DNA from 4 places in the Allobosea sp. 05T438 genome. Region 1 is predicted to be linked to each of the others. Evidence: predicted binding sites of a transcription regulator. Region 1 holds the regulator's gene; each other region holds the start of a gene.
The links. The regulator PhoB, encoded in region 1, activates phosphate uptake and scavenging genes when phosphate is short. The targets are predictions, from matches to a motif close to TGTCATNNANCTGTCAT.
Positions count from the first base shown of each region.

Region 2: AC1DIN_RS01830 (BtaA family protein) is a predicted target of PhoB. The motif match lies at 3,106-3,122, and genes of this name have one in related genera.
Region 3: AC1DIN_RS24340 (RNA degradosome polyphosphate kinase) is a predicted target of PhoB. The motif match lies at 3,185-3,201, and genes of this name have one in related genera.
Region 4: phnD (phosphate/phosphite/phosphonate ABC transporter substrate-binding protein) is a predicted target of PhoB. The motif match lies at 1,912-1,928, and genes of this name have one in related genera.

Region 1 covers NZ_JBFTKQ010000011.1:167,098-172,980, reverse strand. The annotation lists gene pstC (phosphate ABC transporter permease subunit PstC) at 161-1,135, shown strand; gene pstA (phosphate ABC transporter permease PstA) at 1,148-2,032, shown strand; gene pstB (phosphate ABC transporter ATP-binding protein PstB) at 2,072-2,878, shown strand; gene phoU (phosphate signaling complex protein PhoU) at 2,962-3,681, shown strand; gene phoB (phosphate regulon transcriptional regulator PhoB) at 3,698-4,396, shown strand; gene AC1DIN_RS20820 (DUF3175 domain-containing protein) at 4,912-5,196, opposite strand; gene AC1DIN_RS20815 (SpoIIAA family protein) at 5,213-5,599, opposite strand; gene AC1DIN_RS20810 (LysR family transcriptional regulator) at 5,654-5,883, opposite strand, start outside.
Region 2 covers NZ_JBFTKQ010000001.1:364,812-370,694, forward strand. The annotation lists gene AC1DIN_RS01815 (FAD-binding oxidoreductase) at 1-291, opposite strand, end outside; gene AC1DIN_RS01820 (thioesterase family protein) at 495-1,061, shown strand; gene AC1DIN_RS01825 (class I SAM-dependent methyltransferase) at 1,121-1,798, opposite strand; gene AC1DIN_RS01830 (BtaA family protein) at 1,795-3,060, opposite strand; gene msrB (peptide-methionine (R)-S-oxide reductase MsrB) at 3,264-3,695, shown strand; gene AC1DIN_RS01840 (acyl-CoA dehydrogenase family protein) at 3,801-5,450, opposite strand; gene AC1DIN_RS01845 (ATP-dependent helicase) at 5,694-5,883, shown strand, end outside.
Region 3 covers NZ_JBFTKQ010000017.1:7,052-12,934, reverse strand. The annotation lists gene purM (phosphoribosylformylglycinamidine cyclo-ligase) at 1-551, opposite strand, end outside; gene AC1DIN_RS24355 (CDP-alcohol phosphatidyltransferase family protein) at 695-1,225, shown strand; gene AC1DIN_RS24350 (AI-2E family transporter) at 1,318-2,427, shown strand; gene AC1DIN_RS24345 (HdaA/DnaA family protein) at 2,435-3,133, shown strand; gene AC1DIN_RS24340 (RNA degradosome polyphosphate kinase) at 3,261-5,456, shown strand; gene ppx (exopolyphosphatase) at 5,392-5,883, shown strand, end outside.
Region 4 covers NZ_JBFTKQ010000002.1:427,230-433,112, reverse strand. The annotation lists gene AC1DIN_RS05905 (branched-chain amino acid ABC transporter substrate-binding protein) at 1-752, opposite strand, end outside; gene phnD (phosphate/phosphite/phosphonate ABC transporter substrate-binding protein) at 932-1,846, opposite strand; gene groL (chaperonin GroEL) at 2,069-3,706, opposite strand; gene groES (co-chaperone GroES) at 3,755-4,042, opposite strand; gene AC1DIN_RS05885 (MarR family winged helix-turn-helix transcriptional regulator) at 4,271-4,738, shown strand; gene AC1DIN_RS05880 (PaaI family thioesterase) at 4,817-5,299, shown strand; gene AC1DIN_RS05875 (DMT family transporter) at 5,286-5,883, opposite strand, start outside.

The DNA.
Region 1 (5,883 bases):
AGGAGCCGCGGTATGCGGCGTCGCGAAGGATGATCCAGAGCGCACTGGAGCCTCCTTCGGGACGCTCCTGCGGAGCGCTCCTCAGGATGAGGGCTGAGGTTGATCGGAGTCGGGTGACCGGCTGCAGGCAACCTCTGCCACGACACCGGAGCCTCCGCGGATGACCGCAGCAACCGACATGACGAGCATCCCCGGCGCGAGGCCGGCCGCCCGCAGGACGCCGAAGGCGGGCTTCGACCTCTTCTTCCGCAATGCCAGCTTCGCGGCGGCGCTGCTCGTGCTGGTGCTGCTCGCCGGCATCATGATCTCGATGATCATCGGCGGCTGGCCGGCCTTCCGCGAGTTCGGCCTCGGTTTCATCACCTCCAGCGTCTGGGATACGCAGAACGAGCAGTACGGCGCCTGGCCGGCCATCGTCGGCACGCTCTCGACGGCGTTGATCGCGCTGGCGATCGGCGTGCCGCTTTCGCTCGGCATTGCGGTCTACCTGACCCAGCTGGCGCCGGGCTGGTTCAAGAAGCCGGTCGCCACGGCGATCGAGCTGCTCGCCGCCGTGCCCTCGATCATCTACGGCATGTGGGGCCTGTTCGTCTTCGTGCCGCTCTTCGCGGCCTATGTGCAGATCCCGCTCTCGAACATCGTCGAGGGCATGCCGGTCGTCGGCACCATCCTCTATTCACGCTCGCCCTCGGGCCTCGGCATCTTCACCGCCGGCCTGATCCTGGCCTTCATGATCGTGCCGTTCATCGCCTCGATCACCCGCGACATGCTGGAGCAGATCCCCTCCGTGCTCCGCGAAAGCGCCTACGGCATCGGGGCGACGACATGGGAGGTCGTGCGCCACGTGCTGGTGCCGCAGGCCGGCGTCTCGATCATCGGCGCGATCATGCTCGGCCTCGGCCGCGCGCTCGGCGAAACGATGGCCGTCACCTTCGTCGTCGGCAACGCCAACCGCCTGTCGGCCTCGATCCTCGATCCCGGCTCGACCATCGCCTCGCGCATCGCCAACGAATTCAACGAGGCGATGGGCCTGCAGCTCAACGCGCTGATCGCGCTGGGCTGCATCCTGTTCTTCGTCACCTTCGTCGTCCTCGTCATCGCGCGGCTGCTGGTCGCCCGCGTCAAGCGCTACTGAGGTCTTTCGTCCATGACCATGACGACCACGCCCCGCGAGCTGCCGCACACCCCCTGGGGGCGCGTGCGCCAGTCCCGCCGCACCGCCGACCGGCTGATGAAGATCATCGCGACCGGCTTCACTTTCTGCGCCATCTTCGTGCTGTTCTGGATCCTCGGCATGTTGCTGGTGAAGGGCATCGGCGGCCTCTCGCTCGCCACCTTCACCGCGGTCACTCCCGGCCCGGGCACGGAAGGCGGTGGCCTCGCCAACGCCATCGTCGGATCCTTCGTGCTGACCTTCCTCGGCATTGCCATCGCGACCCCGATCGGGGTTCTGGCGGGCACCTGGCTCGCCGAATACGGCAGGGGTTCCAAGCTCGCGCACCTGATCCGCTTCATCAACGACATCCTGCTCTCGGCGCCGTCGATCCTGATCGGCCTGTTCGTCTACGTCATCCTGGTCGAGCCCTTCCGCGGCTATTCCGGCTGGGCCGGCGGCGTCGCGCTCGGCATCATCGCGATCCCGGTCATCGTGCGCACCACCGAGGACATGCTGAACCTCGTCCCCGGCCCGCTGCGCGAGGCGGGGGCCGCGCTGGGCGCGCCGCCTTCGGTCGTCATCACCTCCGTGACCTGGCGTGCGGCGAAGGCCGGCATGATGACGGGCATCCTGCTGGCGCTCGCCCGCATCGCTGGCGAGACGGCACCGCTGCTCTTCACGGCTCTGAACAACAATTTCTGGTTCTCGCCCTCGCTCGCTGGCGGCGTCTCGAACCTGCCCGTCACGATCTATCAGTTTGCCTCTGCTCCGTACGAGAACTGGCAGCAGCTCGCCTGGGCGGGATCGCTGATCATCACGGTCTCGATCCTGCTGCTTTCGCTCATTGCCCGCCGCGTCGTCGCTGGCGGCAAATAAGACTTGAATCCAACCCGGTCGCGCCCGACCTTGAGGACCATGTCGATGCTTTCGACCCTTGAACTCTCCCCGCAGACGCTCGATGCCGAAGCGCCCGTCCGGATCGCGGTGAAGAACCTCGATTTCTACTACGGCGAGCACAGGGCGCTGAAGAACATCAATCTCGATTTCCGCGACCGGCACGTCACCGCGCTGATCGGCCCGTCCGGCTGCGGCAAGTCGACCCTGCTGCGCATCTTCAACCGCATCTACTCGCTTTATCCCGAGCAGAAGGCCACCGGCGAGATCCTGCTCGATGGCCGCAACATCATCTCCAACGACGTCGACGTGAACGAGCTGCGCTCGCGCGTCGGCATGGTCTTCCAGAAGCCGACGCCCTTCCCGATGTCGATCTACGACAACGTCGCCTTCGGCATCCGCCTCTACGAGAAGCCGCCGAAGTCCGAGCTCGACGACCGTGTCGAGGGCGCGCTGCGCCGTGCCGCGCTGTGGGACGAGGTCAAGGACAAGCTGAAGAGCTCCGGCATGGGCCTCTCCGGCGGCCAGCAGCAGCGCCTGTGCATCGCCCGCACCATCGCGCAGAAGCCGGAAGTGATCCTGTTCGACGAGCCGACCTCCGCGCTCGACCCGATCTCGACCGGCAAGATCGAGGACCTGCTGGAGCAGCTGAAGAGCGACTTCACCATCGCCATCGTGACGCACAACATGCAGCAGGCTGCACGCATCTCGCAGTACACCGCCTTCATGTATCTGGGCGAGGTCATCGAGTTCGCGCCGACCAACACCATCTTCATGAACCCGGCCAAGAAGCAGACGCAGGACTACGTCACCGGCCGGTTCGGCTGAGCCGCGGCAGAGTTCTTTGTTTGTCGCATTTTCTTCGCGCGAACCGGTCCGATTTCGCTTGAAAATGCTTTGAGGATAACGCCATGACCGACCACATCGTCCGCTCCTACGATACCGATCTCGAAGGCATCCGCCGCAGTCTTGCCGAAATGGGCGGCATGGCCGAGCGCATGCTGGGCGACTCCACCGTGGCGCTGGTGCGCCGCGACACCGGCCTCGCCCAGAAGATCATCACCGCCGACCAGCGCCTCGACAACCTGCAGCGGGACGTCGAAGAGAAGGCGGTGCTGACCATTGCCCGGCGCCAGCCGCTCGCGAACGACCTGCGCGAACTGATCTCGGCGATCCGCATCGCGGCCGACATCGAACGCGTCGGCGATCTCGCCAAGAACATCGCCAAGCGCGCCGTCGCCATCGCCGGCCAGTTCCAGCCGCCGCACCGCGCCGTGGTCGGGCTCGAGCACATCAGCCGCCTCGTGCAGGCGCAACTCAAGGACGTGCTCGACGCCTACGCCGCAGGCAATGAGCAGAAGGCGCTCGAGGTCTGGCGCCGCGACGACGAGATCGATGCGCTCTACACCTCGCTGTTCCGCGAACTCCTGACCTACATGATGGAGGATCCGCGCAACATCACCTTCTGCACGCATCTCCTGTTCTGCGCGAAGAACATCGAGCGCATCGGCGACCACACCACCAACATCGCCGAGACGATCCATTACCTCATCACCGGCGACTCGCTCGACGTGAATCGGCCGAAGCTCGACACGACCAATATCGAAGTCGAGGCGGTCACGGGCAGCTGAGGCGAGGCAAGGAATCATGGCCGCACGCATCCTGATCGTCGAGGACGAGGAGCCGCTGACCCTGCTGCTGCGCTACAATCTCGAAGCCGAGGGCTTCGAGGTGGACAGCGTGGCGCGCGGGGACGATGCGGAGCTTCATCTGCGCGACCACACCCCCGATCTCGTGCTGCTCGACTGGATGCTGCCGGGCCTCTCCGGGATCGAGCTCTGCCGCCGGCTGCGGTCGCGGCGCGACACCGAGCGCGTGCCGATCATCATGCTGACCGCGCGGGGCGAGGAAACCGAGCGCGTGCGCGGGCTCGCGACCGGCGCCGACGACTATGTGGTGAAGCCCTTTTCGTTGCCGGAGCTGATCGCGCGCATCCAGGCGCTGCTGCGCCGCGCCAAGCCGGGCCATGTCGCTGGACTGCTTGCCGCCGGCGACCTCGAACTCGACCGCACCACACGGCGCGTCCGCCGCGCCGGCAGCGAGCTGCATCTCGGCCCGACCGAGTTCAGGCTGCTGGAGTTCCTGATGCAGGCGCCCGGCCGCGTCTATTCGCGCGCCCAGCTGCTCGACGCCGTCTGGGGCCGCGACGTCTATATCGACGAGCGCACCGTCGACGTCCATGTCGGCCGGCTGCGCAAGGCGATCACGCCCGCCAATACCAAGGACCCGCTGCGTACCGTGCGCGGCGCCGGCTACGCCTTCGACGAGACTTTTGCGCGCAGCTGAGCGGCGCTCCAGCTCTCCTCCTCATCGCAGCTTACGGTGAGTCTCGCCTGCTCGCTCGCGTTGACCCTGAAAGTCAGCGCGAGCCAGAGGAGGTCGCCATGAGCAAGATGCCGCCATTCCCGCCGGCCAATCGAAGCGACAACGGCCCGGGCGAGCCGGATCATGCCGGGCACGATATGCGCAGCGCCAGGTGGCGAGCGCCGGCCGGGCCAGCCCGACCAGCAGGGCAACACCCGCATCAACACGTGCAGCAGGATCGTTGAGGAGGCTGCCCCATGTCGGCCTCGACCAAGGCGCCGCAAACCATCCGAAACGGCGGCCTGTCCCATCCCATGAGAATGCGGAGAAGCCGGCGGACATCCGCAAGCTGGCTGCCGGCGACGAAACCCGGCAGCGCGCTCGCATTTCGCGCCGTGTTGGCGCGGCGGCAGCTATCGCATGATCCGGCCCGCAAGGGTGGCCGCCCCGCGAGAAGCCCCCTTCAGGACGATCCCTGAAAGGGTCCGGCGGGAGCCTCAGCCCTCTCGGTAGAAGAGGCGGCGCAAGCTGTGCTTGGCCGCTTCCAGCGTCCTGCGCCGCTCGGCCGGCAGGTTCCGGCCGGCGCGGTTGATGTAGAAAGTCAGCATCGACATCGCCGAGCGATAGGGGCTCGACTTGCGGAGCCGGCTGTGTTCAGCCGACCGCTTCAGCGAACGTGCGATCCGTCGCGGATCGCCCTGCTTGAACACCGCCTTCTCAAGATCGAGCGCGTTGCTCCGGGTGGTGATATCGGCCGACCATCTGCGTTTGTGAGCAGTCATGGCGTCCTCCTGTCGGTCAGGCGTTTGGCCCGCCCTCGATGTCACCGGCCCAGGTCAGTGCGGTCTCGTACTCCTCCGGCTTGAAGGTGCGGACGGTCACGAAGGGGATCGCTGGGTTGAGCAGGTCGACGAAGGCGGCAAGCCAGCCCCTGTCGGTGATCACCGCCTCGCGCGGGAAGCGCTGCAGCTCCCAGAGCTTGCCGAGGCTGTAGCGCGCATCCTTCCAGGCGGCAGCCAGGGTCATATCGGTGAAATCGGTGAGGTCGGCGAGGATGCCGACCTTCTCGTGTCGCGCGAGCTTCGCCTCGATATCGGCCATGATCCCATCGAGATCGTCACTGGTCAGCGTCTGCGACAGGCGGTAGGCGCCGACATGGTCCGGGGCAGGCAGAATGGTGAACATGGCTCCTCCTTGCTCCAGACAACGCGGGGCAGGAGCGGAAGTTTCGCCCGATGATCAGGCCGCTGCGGGCGCACGGGTGGCGGCGTCGAACCGGGCCGCTTCGGCGCGCAGCCAGCCGACGAATTCATCGAGGCCGGGCCGTTGCGGCCGGCCAACGGGGAGGGTGAGCCAACAGCCCGTCGCACTGGTGAAGCCGAGGCCGAGCGGGTTGATAAGCGCGCCGGAAGCCAGCTCGTCGGCGACATAGCAGCGCGGCATCAGAGCGACGCCCAGCCCAGCGACGG
Region 2 (5,883 bases), on a different contig from region 1:
CAGCGAGGTGCCGGTGCCGAAGGCGATGACCGGCACGCCATGGGCGGCGCAGAGCTTCACGATCTCGGAGACTTCCTCCGTGCTCTGTGGGAACACCACCGCATCGGGCGGTAAATTCGGGATCCAGGTCAGCGTGTGGCCGTGCTGCTGGCGCACCGCCAGGCTGGTGACGAGCCTGTTGCCGAAGCGCGCGGCCAGCGCCTGCGTCACGGCCGCGACGGCTTCCGGCGACGGGGGCAGCGCTGCAGCAGAGGCAGGGCCGTCATGAAGGGCGGTGGCGGGCAGGCTCATTGTCAAGATCCGGTTTTGGCGCTTAGACTTGGAACAGATCGGTTTCGCAATTGGTTACGGTCCGACATGATCCGGCTTTATTCGTCGGAGCAAGATGCTGACGCCGATTGCGACCGGTGCATACTAGATCACGAGACGAGGAAATGGGCAGCCGCAATTCTGCGACGGCCCCTTGAACGAGGCGCCTGACAGGGAGGGCGATCATGGCAAACGATACACGCGCTCCGGCGCTCTTCTTCTCGCCCTTCGTCTCGTCGGCGATGCGGGTCGAGCCGCAATGGATCGACTACAACGGCCACCTCAACATGGCCTATTATCATGTCCTGTTCGACCGTGCGGTGGACGAAGTCTTCTCGCTCGTCGGCCTGACGCGGGACTATGTCGAGACACGCCATGCCTCGACCTTCACCGCGGAATGCCACATCCTCTACAAGCGTGAGCTGACCGACGGCGATCTCGTCCGCGTCACCGCCCAGCTCATCGACTTCGACGACAAGCGCCTGCATTACTATCTCGAGATGCGCCACGCCCATGAGGGTTGGCTCGCCGCGACGAGCGAGAACCTGTCGCTGCACGTCGATATGGTCCATCGCAGGGTCGTGCCCTTCCCTGCCGACATCCTGGCGAATCTTGCCTTGATGAAGGCGGCCCACAGCATGATGCCGCTGCCGGCCACGATCGGGCGCATCATCGGCATGCCGAAGAAGTCGGCGATCCGCGTCGAGGAAGCGAACGAAGAGCGCGAGCCCGAGGTCGAGACGCGGCACTGAGCGGTGTTGCGCTATCAGGCGTAGCTCGGGATTTCTGCTTCACCTCCGCAGGCGCGCCGCTACGCAGCCTCGCGGCTGCGCGTGACGACGGCATGCATCGCATAGCCGCGATACGGCGCGCCGAGCCGGCATTCGGCTCCGGCAGCTTCCGCCAGCGCCCGCACTGCTCCCGGCAGATCCTCGCGTGGCGTGACATGGAAAAGGGCGAGCCAGCGCAGCAGCACCGCCTTGAACGCCGCCGGAAGCCCGCTCTGGTCGCCGAAATCGACGATATGCAATGAGCCGCCCATGTTAAGGCGGCGCAGCGCCTCGGCGACGACACCCTGCCAGGGCGGGATCATCGATAGCGCATAGGAGATCACGATCCGGTCGAAGCCCTCAAGGCCGAACAGCGCCTGCGGATCGAAACCGGTGGCGTCTGCCTCGGCAAGCTGGATCCGATCTTCCAGCTCCGCCCGCGCCACCGAAGCGTGCGCCGTCGCCAGCATCTCGCTGGAGACGTCGAGCCCGTAGCAGGCACAGGACGGGTAGCGTCTTGCGATCTGGATCAGGTTGCGCCCGGTGCCGCAGCCGATCTCCAGCACGGCGGCGCCGGGAGGAGGCTGCAACCCGTCGATAAGCTGGTCGCGGCCGAGCAGATAGAACTTCCGGCTGGCGTCGTAGATATGCCGTTGATGCCGGTAGATCCGGTCCATCAACCCGGCGGCCGAGCCGCCCGGCGCCTCGGCCGCGCTCACCGGGCCGCCCCCTTCAGCACATAGAGGTGGAAGCCGCCATAGATCGCCGAGCGGTCCTGCCGGCAGAGATCGCGGCTCCGCTCCTCCTCGTACTGCCACTGATCGAGGATCGCCGCCGGCACCCGGCCCGGCAGCAGCCGCTCGTCGGCCGCCGTGCGGAAGATCACCCGCGCGCCCGGCCGCGCCGTCCGCGTGATCTGCGACCACAGCGCCGTGAGGTCGGCGTCGTTCATCCAGTCCTGCGCATCGAGCAGCACATAGGCGTCGCAGCTTTCGGCTGGTTGGTCTTCAAGAACGGCCGTGATCGCGCTCTGGCGATACGAGACGTTCGGGGCGCGCTCCTTCACCGTCGCGAAATGCCGCGGCTGCAGATAGGGCGGGAAGGCCGCATCCGGCCCCTCGCCATAGCGCCGGCCGAAAGCCTGCTGGGCGAAGTAGTTCTCCTTCAGGTCGAAATCGCAGGCCAACCGCTCAAGCCTCAGCTTCAGCGCGCCGAGGATGCCGTCTTCGCCATCGGCGGCGAGCGCCTTGTACTGTGCCGGCGGGATGCCGAGCCCGTAGAGCGAGGCCGGCTGGCGCACGAGCCAGCGCACCAGCTTGCGCTCGAAGACCGGCGCGAGATGCTGCTCGTAGAGCGCACGCTGCTCGGAAAGGTCGCGCGCCGCCAGCATCATCAGCGGGTTGCCGCCTAACGCCCGCGCCAGCACATGGCCCGTGCCGATGAAACGGCCGAGCAGGCCGTAGCGATAGAAGCCCTTGGCGAAGACGTTGATCCGGCGCTGGCCGTTAAGGCCCCGCCCCTCCCAGTAGCCGCGCGAGACGGCGTCGAGATGATCAGCGATCTCGCGGTCGTAGACGCCGACGTTGCCGCGCACGTTCGCCCGGCCGAAGAAGCGCAGGAAGTCCTCCTGTCGCTCCATCCGCGCCAGCGCCGCAAGCTTCAACCGGCCGAGCGCGATATGCGCGGCATTGAGATCGACGGCGCTGACGCGGATCGGCGCAGCCGTCAGATAGGAAAGGATGTTGCAGGAGCCCGACGCGATCGCCACGACATGGTCGTCGGCCTTGAGCTGCAGCGCCGCCATGTCGACGACCGGATCTTCCCAGATCTGTGGATAGACCAGGCCGGAGAAGGCGCGGGCGAACAGCCATTCCAGCATGCCCGCCTTCGACAGCTTCTTGCTGCGTCGGACGGCCAATCCCAGGCCCGAGCTCGTCATGCGGCGGGCCGCGCGCGCCGTTTGCGTCGCCTGTTGCGTCACCGGTTTTCCTCCCTTTGCGGGTGGCGGGGCTGCTAGAGGAGTCGCGTGACGGTCAGGTGACGAAGCCCCGGCGATTGCCACGGCCTCGTGAAATCGTCTTGGATCGGCGGGGCTGAAATTCAGCGCGCGAGACGCCATATTGCCGGCACGAGAGCCGATGAGGTGGCCACCGCCCCGGCCGAAAGGAGATCGCAATGGGTCTGATGAGCATGTTCGGCGAGCCGAAGAAGCAGGACGAGACCTTCCCCTTCCAGCTGACTGACGCCGAATGGCGCGAGCGCCTGACGCCCGAGCAGTATCAGATCCTGCGCGGCCACGGCACGGAGCGGGCTGGCTCCTGCGCGCTCAACTACGAGAAGCGCGCCGGCACCTTCTCCTGCGCCGGCTGCGGCCAGAAGCTATTCAGGTCGGGCAAGAAATTCGAGAGCGGCACCGGCTGGCCGAGCTTTGACCAGCCGCTCGAAGGCGCGGTCGAGACCAGCGAGGACCGCAAGTTCGGCATGGTCCGCACCGAGGTCCACTGCGCCAATTGCGGCGGCCATCTCGGCCACGTCTTCCCGGACGGCCCGCCGCCCACCGGCCTGCGCTACTGCATCAACGGCGTGGCGATGAATTTCGAACCGGAGGCGGCTTGACGCTCACGCGCGGTGTTCACCAGCACGTCATGGTCGGGCTTGACCCGACCATCTCAGGACGAAAGGTGATGGAGAGATGCCCGGGTCAAGCCCGGGCATGACGCCTCAACGAACCGGCACAGCCCTGCGCGCCAACGCCGCCGCGTCCACCGCAGGCGGCAGATCGCCGAACTGACCCGACCAGCCACCACCTAGCCGGGTGGCGATGAACGCGTCCGCCACGGTAGCCGGCGCATAACGCAGCAGCAGCGAACCCTGCAGCAGCAGCGCCAGCCTCTCCGTCAATCGCCGCGCCTGCCCCTCGTTGCGGATCATGTCCGGCAACTCGCCTTCCAGCCGCTTCAACGCCGCATCGTAGTGCCGATCCGCTCCGGCAGCCGACAGCAACTCCGCCCGCAGCACGTCGATAGCCCCCTCATCACGCGCCAGCGAGCGCAGCACGTCGAGGCAGATGACATTGCCCGAGCCCTCCCAGATCGCGTTGAGCGGCGCCTCGCGATAGAGCCGCGCCATCGGGTTCTCCTCGATGAAGCCGTTGCCGCCATGGCATTCCAGCGCCTCGGTGACGACGGCCGGCGCCCGCCGCGTGATCCAGTATTTCGCAATCGGCGCGCCGACCCGCGCCAGCAGCCGCTCGCCGGCCGACTCCTCCTGCCGGTCGAGCGCCGCGAAGAGCCGGAAAGCCAGCCAGGTAGCGGCCTCTGCCTCTATGGCGAGGTCGGCGAGAACGTTCTGCATGATCGGCTGGTCAATCAGCGCCTTCTGGAAGGCGCGCCGGTGCTGCGCGTGATGCGCCGCGAGCGAAACCGCCATCCGCATCAGCCCGGAGGAGGCTGCGGCGATGTCCAGCCGCGAATTGTGGTTCATCGAGAGACCCGTGCGGATGCCCCGCCCCGGCTCGCCGATCAGACGACCGATGGCGCCGCGGAACTCGACCTCCGATGAGGCATTCGAGCGATTGCCGACCTTGTCCTTGAGCCGCTGGATCGCGACGCCGTTGCGCGACCCATCCGGCAGCCAGCCCGGCACGACGAAGCAGGAGATGCCCTCCGGCGTGCGCGCCAGCGTCAGGAAGACGTCGGAATGCGGCACCGAGAAGAACCATTTCCGGCCATGCAGCGAATGGGTTCCGTCGCGATTATCCTCGGCATAAGTCTGCGTCTGGCGCAGATCCGAGCCCCCTTGCGTCTCCGTCATCGCCGTGCCGACGGTCGCGCCGGTCTTGAGATGCGCCGGTCCTTGTCGAGCGTCATAGCGATTGGAGGTGACGAGGGAACCCCACTGCTCCCAAATCAATGCGTCCTGTTTCAGCACCGGCACGGCGGCATAGGTCATGCTGATCGGGCAGCAGATCCCGCTCTCCGCGCCGTACCAGAGATATTGCAGCGCGGCGCGGGCCACCTGCGCGCCGGGCCCCGGACGGTTCCAGGCCAGCGCATGCGTCTCCTGCCCGATGGCGAACCCCATCAGCTCATGCCAGGCCGGATGGAAGGCGATCTCGTCGATGCGATTGCCAAAACGGTCGAAGGCCCGAAGCTCCGGCGTGTGACGGTTGGCGAGATAGGCCAGTTCCTGCACGCGGGCCGAGCCGACCGTGCGCCCCGCCTCCTGCAGCCGCTCGCGCGCCCAGTCGGCCCCGAAGGCCGCGACGATGCCGGGCAGCACCGGATCGGCCAAGAAGGCATCGTAGTCGGCCAGCACAGGCACCTGATTGATGACCTCCCAGCCGCCGGATCGCGACACGACATCAGTCATGGGCGCCTCCTCTCCACACGCGAGCCCTCGTCCTGAGGAGCAGCCGCAGGCTGCGTCTCGAAGGATGATCCAGATCGCGGGAGAACCTCAAGGAGGCTATTGAAGCATCCTTCGAGACGGCCCTGCGGGGCTCCTCAGGATGAGGGCTCGATATTTTCAACGCCTTGTCGGTGGGGGGCGCAATCCCGACACTGACGCCCTATATTCGCCGGAGAACGAATCACGCACGAGCAGCTTAGACCCTTGTCCGATACCGACGCCTTTTCCGCTCCCCTGCCCCGCCCCGGCGGGCTGGCCGCGCGCGCCGCCGCACAGCCGGCGGCCGGCTATCTCGCGGGTCTCAACCCGGAGCAGCGCCAGGCGGTCGAGGCTACGGAAGGCCCGGTGCTCGTGCTCGCCGGCGCCGGCACGGGCAAGACCCGCGTGCTGACCA
Region 3 (5,883 bases), on a different contig from region 1:
ACCACGTCGCCAGGCTTCAGGTCCTCGCGCGGCAGCAGCGTGCCGCGTTCGGCCGCGCCGACCGCGAAGCCGGCGAGGTCGTAATCCTTCTCGGCGTACATCCCGGGCATCTCGGCGGTCTCGCCGCCGATCAGCGCGCAGCCGGCCTGGCGGCAGCCATCGGCGATGCCGCGCACGATCTCGACGCCGACCTTCGGGTCGAGCTTGCCGGTGGCATAGTAGTCGAGGAAGAGCAGGGGCTCGGCGCCCTGGACGATGAGGTCGTTGACGCACATCGCGACGAGGTCGATGCCGATCGTCGAGTGCAGTCCGCTCTCGATCGCGATCTTCACCTTGGTGCCGACGCCGTCATTGGCGGCGACCAGGATCGGGTCGCTGAAGCCGGCGGCCTTGAGGTCGAACAATCCGCCGAAGCCGCCGATCTCGGCGTCGGCGCCCGGCCGGCGCGTGGCGCGCACCAGCGGCTTGATCTCGTCGACCATGGCGTTGCCGGCGTCGATGTCGACACCCGCCTGCGCATAGGTCAGTCCGTTTGCGCCGGGCTTGCTCATTGGATTTTGCCTTCCTTTGTGCTCGCGCGAGCGATAGGCAAGCGCGCCGCGCCTTGCAAGGCGTATCGGCGTTTTCGCTCTTGCCGATCCACTGTCGGCGATCTTAGCGTCTTCTTCTGTCGAGATGCGCTCGGGCGTTTTGGATGACGATCCCCAATCTGATCACCGTCGGCCGGTTGTTCCTGGTGCCGCTGGTGATCGTCATGATCGTCAATGCGCGCTGGGATATCGCCTTCATTCTTTTTGTGGTGGCCGGAGTCTCGGATGCGATCGACGGCTTCCTCGCCAAGCGCTGCGGCATGGCGAGCGAGCTTGGCGCCTATCTCGATCCGATCGCCGACAAGGCGCTGATCGTCTCGATCTATGTCACGCTCGCGGTCGTCGGTGTGGTGCCCGCCTGGCTCGTCATCCTGGTCGTGGCGCGCGACCTCATGATCGTGGCGGCCGTGATCCTCTCCTGGCTGATGGGGCGGCCGGTGACGATCGCGCCTTTTGTCGTCAGCAAGCTCAACACCGCAGCGCAGATTGCTTTTGCAGCGTTGGCGCTGGGCTCGCGCGCCTTCGGCATCGATCTCGGGTGGGCTGCCGCGGCGGCGGAGTTCATCGTCGCTCTGTTGACGCTCGCCTCGATGACGGCCTATCTCGCCTTCTGGCTCCGCCACATGGCGGGCTGACGAAGTTTTACATGCGGCCGGCGCTTGGAACTGCGGCTTTCCGTGCACATTTGTCCCATTCCGCTGGTCGGATAGGCGAAAGAGGCTGATCCATGACGTTGCAGCGCCAGATCGGCTTTTGGCTGGGTTCCCTCCTGGTCTTCGTTCTCCTGCTCGTGCTCTTGCGCGACGTCCTGCTGCCGTTCATCGCGGCGCTCGCGCTCGCCTATCTCCTCGATCCGCTGGCCGACAGGCTGGAGCGGATGGGCATGAACCGGCTGACGGCGACCATCGTCATCCTCGTCATCTTCCTGATTATTTTCGTGCTGGGGCTCGTGCTGCTGGCGCCGTTGCTGGGGCGGCAGCTCGCCGGGCTGGTCGACAGGCTGCCTTCCGACGCCGCGAAGCTGCAGGCACTCGCGATGGAGAAAGGATTCCCCTGGCTGGAGCGTTTCGGCGGCGGCAACCTGCAGCAGGAGGCGCAGAACTCGCTGGGGAACCTCGTCGGTCAGGCGACGCAATGGGTCGGCGGCCTGCTGAAGTCTCTCTGGAGCGGCGGCACCGCCATCGTCGGCGTGTTCTCGCTGCTCGTGCTGACGCCGGTCATCGCCTTTTATCTCCTGGTCGACTGGGACCGGATGGTCGCGACGGTCGACAGCTGGCTGCCGCTCGATCACCGCGACACCATCCGCGGTCTCCTGCACGAGATGGACATGGCGATTGCCGGCTTCCTGCGCGGCCAGGCTCTCGTCTGCTTGCTGCTCGGCACCTTCTACGCGATCGGATTGAGCATCATCGGCGTCAATTTCGGCGCGCTGATCGGCATCATCAGCGGTTTCCTGTCTTTCATCCCCTATGTCGGCTCGCTGACCGGGCTCGTGCTCTCGGTCGGCGTGGCGATCGTGCAGTTCTGGCCTGACTGGACCTGGCCGCTGGCGACGCTCGGCGTCTTCCTCGCCGGCCAATTCCTCGAAGGAAACATCTTCCAGCCCAAGTTCGTCGGCGATTCGATCGGCGTGCATCCGGTCTGGCTGATGTTCGCGCTGCTTGCATTCGGCTCGCTGTTCGGCTTCGTCGGCCTGCTGCTGGCGGTGCCGCTTGCGGCCGTTATCGGCGTGCTCTGCCGCTTCGCGCTGCGGCAATATCTCGCCAGCAATCTCTACCATGGCATCGGCGCCAGGCGTTCCGCCTCGGCGAAGGCGCGTGCCGACGCCGAGCTTTGAGCCGATCATGTCCGACGTGCCACCACGTCCGCGCCAGCTCGCCCTCGACCTGCCCGTCGACAGCCGCCACGGCGTCGAGGATTTTCTGGTCGGCCCCTCCAACGAGGCGGCCTACGGACTGATCGAACGCTGGCCGCAATGGCCTGACGCCTGGCTGCGGCTGACCGGGCCCGAAGGTGCCGGCAAGACCCACCTTGCCGCGATCTGGGCCCGCGCCGCCCATGCCTGGACGATTCAGGCCACGGAGCTGAGCGAGGCAAAGGTCCCGCACCTTGTCTCCGGCGGCGCCCTGGTGGTCGAGGATTGCGACGCCGGGCCGTTCGACGAGGCCGCGCTCTTTCATCTGATGAACGCGATGAAGGCACGCGGGGGGCATCTGCTGTTGACGGCGCGCACCGAACCCGACCGCTGGGGCCTGCGGGTGCCGGACCTGCTGTCGCGGCTGCGGCTCGCACCGGGCGCCACGATCGAGCCGCCCGATGACGGGCTGCTGCGGGCGCTCCTCGTCAAGCTCTTCATCGACCGCCAGCTCGTGGTCGACACGGCCGTCATCGAGGCGCTGGCGCTCAGGATGGAGCGCTCCTTCGCCGCCGCGCGGCAGGTGGTGGACCGTCTCGATCGCGTCGCGCTGGAGCGCGGTCGGCGCGTCACGCGCCCGCTTGTGCAGGAAGTGCTGTCGGAATTGTTTCCCGAGGAGCCCGCGTGAGAGAGCGCGTGCTTGCAGAGCGGCCATGCTGTCATACGAAATCATGTCGCCCGTCATCGAAACGTCACGCTAGAATGGCTTCAACGGCGCCATGAGCGGAAAGACGATCAGGACACGGGTGAAGCGCATGACTCTCGAGACCGTGACCGACGAGCTGGAGAAGCTCTCCGGCGAGGCTGATGCGGCGCCGCTGCGCCGGCAGACCGAGCGCTTCATGAACCGCGAGCTGTCCTGGCTGCAGTTCAATCGCCGCGTCATGGAGGAGGCCTCGAATCGCAGCCACCCGCTGCTGGAGCAGCTGCGCTTCCTGTCGATCTCGGCGAACAATCTCGACGAGTTCTTCATGGTCCGCGTCTCCGGCTTGCGCGAGCAGCTCAAGGCCGGCGTGGTCACGCCGAGCCAGGACGGTCTCACCCCGGCCGAGCAGCTCGCCGCGATAGGCGAGGCGGTTTCGGCCCTCACCGACGACCAGCAGGCGCGCTGGGCGGAGCTTCGCCACGATCTGCATGAGAATCGCATCCACCTGCTGCAGCCGGGCGACATCGGCTCGCAGGACCGGATCTGGCTGGAAGACTATTTCCTCAATTACGTCTTCCCGGTGCTGACGCCGCTGGCGATCGACCCGGCGCATCCCTTCCCGTTCATCCCCAATCTCGGCTTCACCATCGCGCTGGCGCTGGAGCGCAAGAACGACGGGCGCCAACTCGACGCGCTGATCCGGGTGCCGACCAAGGTCGACCGCTTCATCGAACTGCCCGATCTCGCCCGGGAGGGGCTGCATCGCTTCATCACGCTTGAGGACGCGGTTTCGCTCTTCATCAGCAAGCTTTTCCCCGGCTACGAGGTCAAGGGCACCGGCTCCTTCCGCGTCATCCGGGACTCCGATCTCGACATCGAAGAGGAGGCGGAGGACCTCGTCCGCGTCTTCGAGACCATGCTGAAGCAGCGCCGGCTCGGCGTCGTCATCCGGCTCGAGCTCTCGACCGGCATGCCCGCGCATCTGCGCCGGCTCATCGTGCGCGAGCTTAAGGTCGATGCCGACGAGATCGTCGAAGTCAACGGCATGATCGGCCTGAACGAGCTCTCGCAGCTTGTGGGCGTCGACCGGTCGGACCTGAAGTTCAAGCCCTACAACGCCCGCTTCCCCGAGCGCATCCGCGAGCATGGCGGCGATTGCTTCGGCGCGATCCGCCAGAAGGACCTGCTCGTCCATCACCCCTATGAGAGCTTCGACGTCGTCGTGCAGTTCCTGCAGCAGGCGGCGCGCGATCCCAATGTCGTCGCGATCAAGCAGACGCTCTACCGCACCTCGGCGAATTCGCCGATCGTCAAGGCGCTGACGGAAGCTGCCGAGGCCGGCAAGTCGGTGACGGCGCTGGTCGAGCTGAAGGCGCGCTTCGACGAAGAGGCGAACATCCGCTGGGCGAAGGAGATGGAGCGCGCCGGCGTCCAGGTCGTCTACGGCTTCATCGAGCTCAAGACCCACGCCAAGCTGTCATTGGTGGTGCGGCGCGAGGCCGGCCAGCTCGTCAGCTATTGCCATATCGCGACCGGCAACTACCATCCGATCACGGCCCGCATCTACACCGACGTCTCTTTCTTCACCGCCGACCCGGTGATCGCGCAGGACGTCGCGCGAATCTTCAACTTCATCACCGGCTATGCCGAGCCGGCCGGGCTGGAGCGCATGGCCGTCTCGCCGACAAGCCTCAAGCAGCGCCTGCTCGATGACATCGCCGAGGAAGTCGCCCATGTGAAGGCCGGCCGCAAGGGCGCGATCTGGGGCAAGTGCAATTCGCTGGTCGATCCCGAGATCATCGACGCCCTCTATGACGCCAGCCAGGCCGGCGTCGAGATCGACTTCGTCGTGCGCGGCATCTGCTGCCTGCGGCCGGGCGTGCCCGGCCTCTCGGACAATATCCGGGTCAAATCGATCATCGGCCGCTTCCTCGAGCACACCCGCGTCTATGCCTTCGGGGCCGGCCACGGCATGCCTTCGCCCAAGGCCAAGGTCTACATCTCGTCGGCCGACCTGATGCCGCGCAACCTCGATCGCCGCGTCGAGGCCCTGACGCCGATCCTCAATCCGACCGTGCATCAGCAGTTGCTTGATCAGATCATGTTGGCCAACCTGCTCGACAACGAGCAGAGCTGGACGATATTGCCCGATGGCGGCTCGCGCCGCATTGTCCCTGCGCCGAACGAAGAGCCGTTCAACGCGCATAAGTACTTCATGACGAACCCGAGTCTGTCCGGACGTGGAAAATCGCTCTCGAATTCAAGTCCCCGCTCCCTCTCGCGCCGGGGAGGCCGTAAAGCCTGAGCTCCGGCACGCGCCGGGGCGGCTTGCGCTCGCCGACACCATCGCCATCGTCGACATCGGTTCGAACTCGGTCCGCCTCGTCGTCTACGAGATGCTGGCGCGGGCGCCATCGCAGGTCTTCAACGAGAAGGAGATGGCCGGCCTCGGCCGGCAGGTCGCCACGACCGGCCGGTTGGCGCAGGACGCCATCGAGAAGGCGATCCTGGCGCTGATCCGCTTTCGCATCCTCTGCGAAGCCATGCATGTCGGCGAGCTCCGCGTCATCGCCACGGCCGCCGCACGCTATGCCGAGAACGGGCCGGACTTCATCGCCCGCGCCGAAGAGGCGATAGGCCAGCCGATCGAGCTGATTTCCGGCGGCCGCGAGGCGATTCTCTCGGGCCTCGGCGTGATCTCGGGTTTCGATTCTCCGGACGGTGTCGTGGGC
Region 4 (5,883 bases), on a different contig from region 1:
CCCTCACCGCCGATGATCGTCGCCTTGACGCCGGCATCGGCGAGCTGGCGCGAGAGCAACCCGCCCTCGGGGTGGTAGCCGCCGAAATAGATCACATCGACGTTGGCGGCCTTGAGGCGCGTCACGACAGCCGAAAGGTCCTTGTCGCCGGGGTTGACCGTCAGCGCGACGACCTCCTTGAGCCCGCCGGCATTGATCCCCTTCTGGAAGGCATCGGCGAGGCCCTTGCCGTAGGTGCCCTTGTCGTGGACGATCGCGATCTTCTTGTCCTTCAGGTTCTTCAGGACATAAGCGGCGGCGATGTCCGCCTGCTGGTCGTCACGGCCGCAGGTGCGGAAGACGTTGCTCAGGCCGCGCGTCGTCAACGCTGGCGAGGTTGCGGTCGGCGTCACCATCAGCACGCCGCTCTCGGAGAACACGTCGGAAACCGCCATGGCGACGCCCGAGGTCACCGGGCCGACCACGAACTTGACCTTCTCGCCGACGAGGAGGTTGGCGGACGAGACGCCCTGCTTCGGATCGCCGGCATCGTCGGCGAGCTTCAGCACCAGCTTCTCGCCGAGCACGCCGCCATTCTTGTTGATGACGTCGACGGCGGTCAGGGCGCCGTTCTTGACCTGGTCGCCATAGGCAGCGACGGGGCCGGTCAGCGGCGCGACGAGGCCGATGGTGATGTCGGCCTGAGCGGCCTGCGCCGACAGGAACAGCGTGGCGGCCAACGCAGCGCCCGACAGGAAATAGGATTTTTTCATCTGCATCTCCCTACGACATGCAATTTATGCGCGCGACCCTGCCGAGGATCGCCTGTCGCCTGTATAGGCCAAGGCCGGTCCGAGGGACACTGCCTGCATTTTCATCAGCTATCGCGACAAACGCATGGCAATGCGACGGCCGGCTTCGCCGGGAGCAGGGTCGCTGGTTTGGAGTTCGCTCAGCCGCTCTTCGCCTTGCGCTGAGCTTCCAGCTCCTCGGTGACGGCGATGACGTCAAGATAATCCTCATGACGCGCCAGCGCATAGCGCGAGACATGGCCATCGGTGAAGGTTTTCCAGACGTCCGGAGCAGCATCCTTCATCGCGTTCATCGCTGCGACGAAATCGTCCTTCAGGCCCTGGGGCAGGTTGGCGCGGGTCGAGAACGGGCTGGCGGGGATCAGGGGCGATGTCCAGAGCACGCGGGTCGAGCCGGCCGGGATCATGCCGCGCTGGGCGAGGCGCTGGGCGACGCCGGACTCGGTATTGACCTGATAGGTCGCGACGACGTCGAACTGCCCGCGCACCAGCGCCAGCACGGAGTTGTCGTGCCCGCCGGAAAAGACGGTGCCGCTGAAATAGGCCTTCGGGTCGATGCCTTGCTTGCGCAGGAAATAAGCGGGGAAAGCGTATCCGGAGGTCGAGTTCGGATCGGCGAAGGCCAGAACCCTGCCCTTGAGATCGGCAAGGTTCTGATAGGCGCTGTCCGCCCGCACCAGCAGCACCGAATAGTAGCCTTCCTGGCCTTGGTTATCGACGTCGCGCAGCAGCGGCTGGAGCTTTTCGCCCAGCACACGGCGCCCGAGCGCGTAGACGGCCGGTCCGAAGCGGGCGAAGTCGACCTGGTCGGCACGCATCGCCTCGACGAGGCCGGCATAGTCCGAAACCCTGAAGAACCGGACGGGCACGCCGAGGCGCTGCGACAGGTAGTCGACCATCGGCTGGGTGCGGGCGATGGCACCGGTTTCGTTCTCGGCGGAAGAGACGCCGAAGCGCACCTCCTTGATGCTCTGTCGCCAGTCCGGTGCCTGCGCGAAAGCGGGGACGGCGCTCGTGGCGGCAAGGCCGGCGAGGACTGAGCGGCGTGTCGGCATGATGCTTCCCAGGATACGACGAATGCGTTGAGCGGTCCTGGATGCATGCGGGGGGCGACGGCTGGATGGCGGGGGGATGACAGTGCCGTGAAACGAAGAAAGGCCCGGCTTGCGCCGGGCCTTCCATGATTGCCTTGGGAGGCTGGATCAGAAGTCCATGCCGCCCCCGAAACCGGGCCTGCCCGGTTTCGGCATTCAGACGCTTTGGGCGTCCGGACTTCCTCAGAAGTCCATGCCGCCCATGCCGCCGCCGCCCATCGGGGGCATCGGCGAGTCCTTCTTCGGCAGCTCGGCGATCATCGCCTCGGTGGTGATCAGCAGGCCCGCGATCGAAGCCGCGTCCTGGATCGCCGTGCGCACGACCTTGGTCGGGTCGATGATGCCGGCCTTGACCAGATCGCCGTACTCGCCGGTCTGGGCGTTGTAGCCCCAGGCGTAGTCCTTCGACTCGAGCAGCTTGCCGATCACGACCGCGCCGTCATCGCCGGCGTTGTCGACGATCTGGCGGGCCGGAGCGGCGATCGCCTTGCGGACGATCTCGACACCGGTCTTCTGGTCGTCGTTCTGGGTCTTGATCGACTTGACCGAGTTCAGAGCGCGCAGCAGGGCGACGCCGCCGCCCGGCAGGATGCCTTCTTCCACCGCGGCGCGGGTGGCGTTCAGGGCATCGTCAACGCGGTCCTTCTTCTCCTTGACCTCGACCTCGGTCGCGCCGCCGACGCGGATCACCGCGACGCCGCCGGCGAGCTTGGCCAGGCGCTCCTGGAGCTTCTCGCGGTCGTAGTCCGAGGTGGTCTCCTCGATCTGGGCCTTGATCTGACCGACGCGGGCCTCGATGTCCTTCTTCTTGCCGGCGCCGTCGATGATCGTGGTGTTCTCCTTCTCGATGCGCACCTTCTTGGCGCGGCCGAGCATGTTGAGCGTCACGGTCTCGAGCTTGATGCCGAGGTCTTCCGAGATCATCTGGCCGGCGGTCAGGATCGAGATGTCCTCGAGCATGGCCTTGCGGCGGTCACCGAAGCCCGGAGCCTTGACGGCCGCGACCTTGAGGCCGCCACGGAGCTTGTTGACGACGAGCGTGGCGAGAGCCTCGCCCTCGACGTCCTCGGCGATGATGAGCAGCGGCTTGCKGGTCTGAACGACGGCCTCGAGGATCGGCAGCATCGCCTGCAGCGAGGAGAGCTTCTTCTCGAAGATCAGGACGTAGGGGTCGTCCAGCTCCGCGATCATCTTCTCGGAGTTGGTGATGAAGTACGGCGAGAGATAGCCACGGTCGAACTGCATGCCCTCGACGACGTCGAGCTCGGTCTCGGCGGTCTTGGCTTCCTCGACGGTGATGACGCCCTCGTTGCCGACCTTCTGCATGGCGGTCGAGATCATCTTGCCGACCGACTCGTCGCCGTTCGCCGAGATCGTGCCGACCTGCGCGACTTCCGCGTTCGAGGTGACCTTCTTCGAGTTCTTCTTGAGGTCGGCGACGATGGCCTCGACGGCCAGGTCGATGCCGCGCTTCAGGTCCATCGGGTTCATGCCGGCCGCAACCGACTTGGCGCCCTCGCGGACGATCGCCTGGGCCAGGACCGTCGCGGTCGTGGTGCCGTCGCCGGCATGGTCGTTCTGACGGGACGCGACTTCGCGAACCATCTGGGCGCCCATGTTCTCGAACTTGTCGGCGAGCTCGATCTCCTTGGCGACGGTGACGCCGTCCTTGGTGATGCGCGGAGCGCCGAACGACTTCTCGATCACGACGTTGCGGCCCTTCGGACCGAGCGTGACCTTCACGGCGTTGGCGAGGATGTCCACGCCGCGCAGCATCTTGTCGCGGGCGTCGGAGGAGAACTTGACGTCTTTGGCAGCCATGAGAGCTACTCCTTGAAATGGAAACGGAAGAGAGCGGTCAGGCGGCTATCAGCCGACGACGCCCATGATGTCGGATTCCTTCATGATCAGGAGATCCTGGCCATCGATCTTGACTTCGGTGCCCGACCACTTGCCGAACAGGACGCGGTCGCCCTTCTTGACATCGAGGGCAACGAGCTTGCCGGCTTCGTCACGCGCGCCGGGACCGACGGCGATGACCTCGCCCTCCTGGGGCTTTTCCTTGGCGGTCTCGGGAATGATGATGCCACCCTTGGTCTTCTCTTCGCCATCCAGGCGGCGGACCACGACGCGGTCATGCAAAGGACGGAACTTCATGGTTCTGTCTTCCTCTCGGTCTTATTCGGTTCGGGCGCCGCTGAATGGCTCCCGGGGGAGGCTGTTAGCAGTCAACGAAGGAGAGTGCTAACAGATGGCGGGGAGATAGGCTCGGGGTCCCGGAGAGTCAAGGAAGCCTGCGACAACAAAGTGAACACCGCCGGGTGCGGCATCGCAGCCTTTCGCCTTTCGGCTGCCGCACGCGCTAGAACACGCTAAGATGGCTGAATGACGACACTCGCGCCCCCGCCCGCGCCCGATCCGCGCCTCGACGACATCGCGCGTTCCTGCGTGGCGCTACATGTCCGGATGACGGCCCGGGCCGTCACCCGTGCCTATGACGAGGCGATGCGGCCGAGCGGCCTCAAGATCACCCAGTTCGTTCTGCTCTCGGCGCTGAGCACCGGGCAATGGAAGTCGATCACGGAGCTGGCCGAGCGTTTCGCGCTGGAGCGAACTTCGCTGACCCGCAATCTCCAGCTTCTCGCTGCTGAGGGCATGGTCGAGCCGGTCGAGTGCCGGGGCCGAGCCGCGGTCTATGCGGTGACGCAGAAGGGCAGGGCTGCGATCGAGGCGGCCATTCCGTACTGGCGGGCAGCGCAGGACAAGATCGAAGGCGGCTTCGGCGAGGAGCGCTGGCGCGAGACCCGCGACGGGCTGAGGGCGCTGCGCCGCGCGGCGCGGGACGTTCTGTGAACCCGGTGTCCAATCAACCCCGTTGACGAGCCAGCTGCCTTCTATCTAACGTGCAGATACACGATTTGAGAGGGCGCCATGGATCGGACATTTGGAGTGGTGTCCCGCGAGGTGCTGGTCGCGGGCGACGGCTTGAGCTTTCTGCGGGGCATCATCGACGGCGCTCACCCGGCTCCGCCTTTCGCCGGGACCATGGATTTCGATCTGGTGGAGGCGGATGAAGGGCGCGTCGTCTTCGTCGGGCGCCCGTCACCCCGCTTCTTCAATCCGCTCGGCACGATCCATGGCGGCTGGACCGCCACGATCCTCGACTCCGCCATGGCCTGCGCCGCCCATTCCACGCTCAAGCCGGGCGAGGGCTACACCACGCTCGAGATGAAGCTGAACTATGTCCGACCGGTCATGCCGGACTCGGGCACGGTGCGCTGCGAAGGCAAGCTGATCCATCGCGGCGGCTCCGTCATCACGACGGAAGGCAATCTGCGCGACGAACGTGGCAAGCTGCTCGCGCACGGCACCGAAACCTGCCTGGTGTTTCCCGCCAAGCCTAGCGCCGGCTGACCGCGCCGGCGCCGGCTACGATCAGCAGCGCACCGAGATAGGTCGTATAGAGCGGCACCTCGCCGAAGAGAAAGAAGCCGAGCAGGCTGGCCCAGATCAGAGCGGTGTACTCGATCGCCGCCAGCCGGGACGCGGCCGCCTTGGCATAGGCCGAGGTGAGCGTGAGATGACCCGCGACGCCAAGCGCTCCCGCGAAGAGATAGATCGCCAGATCCGCCAGCGTCATCGGCACGAAGGCGAGGGCCGCCGGGACGGCTAGGCACAGCGCCGGCCCGACATTCTGGAAGGCGACGATTACGGTGGGATGCTCTCTGACCGCGATGCGTCGCAGCAGGATCAGGTTGAAGGCGTAGCTGACCGCTGAGAACAGTGCGGCGGCGACGCCGAGGCTGGCGCCGCTGACATGCCCCTGCAGCCGCGGCCAAACCATGACCAGCATGCCGGCAAGGCCGAAGGCGAGCGCCTGCAGCACGCGCCGGTCGATCGTCTCCTTCAGCAGCAGGCCGCCGAGAACCGCGACGAAGACCGGCGCCAGGAAGGACAATGTCAGCGCTTCGGCGAGCGGCAGCACGGAGACCGAATAG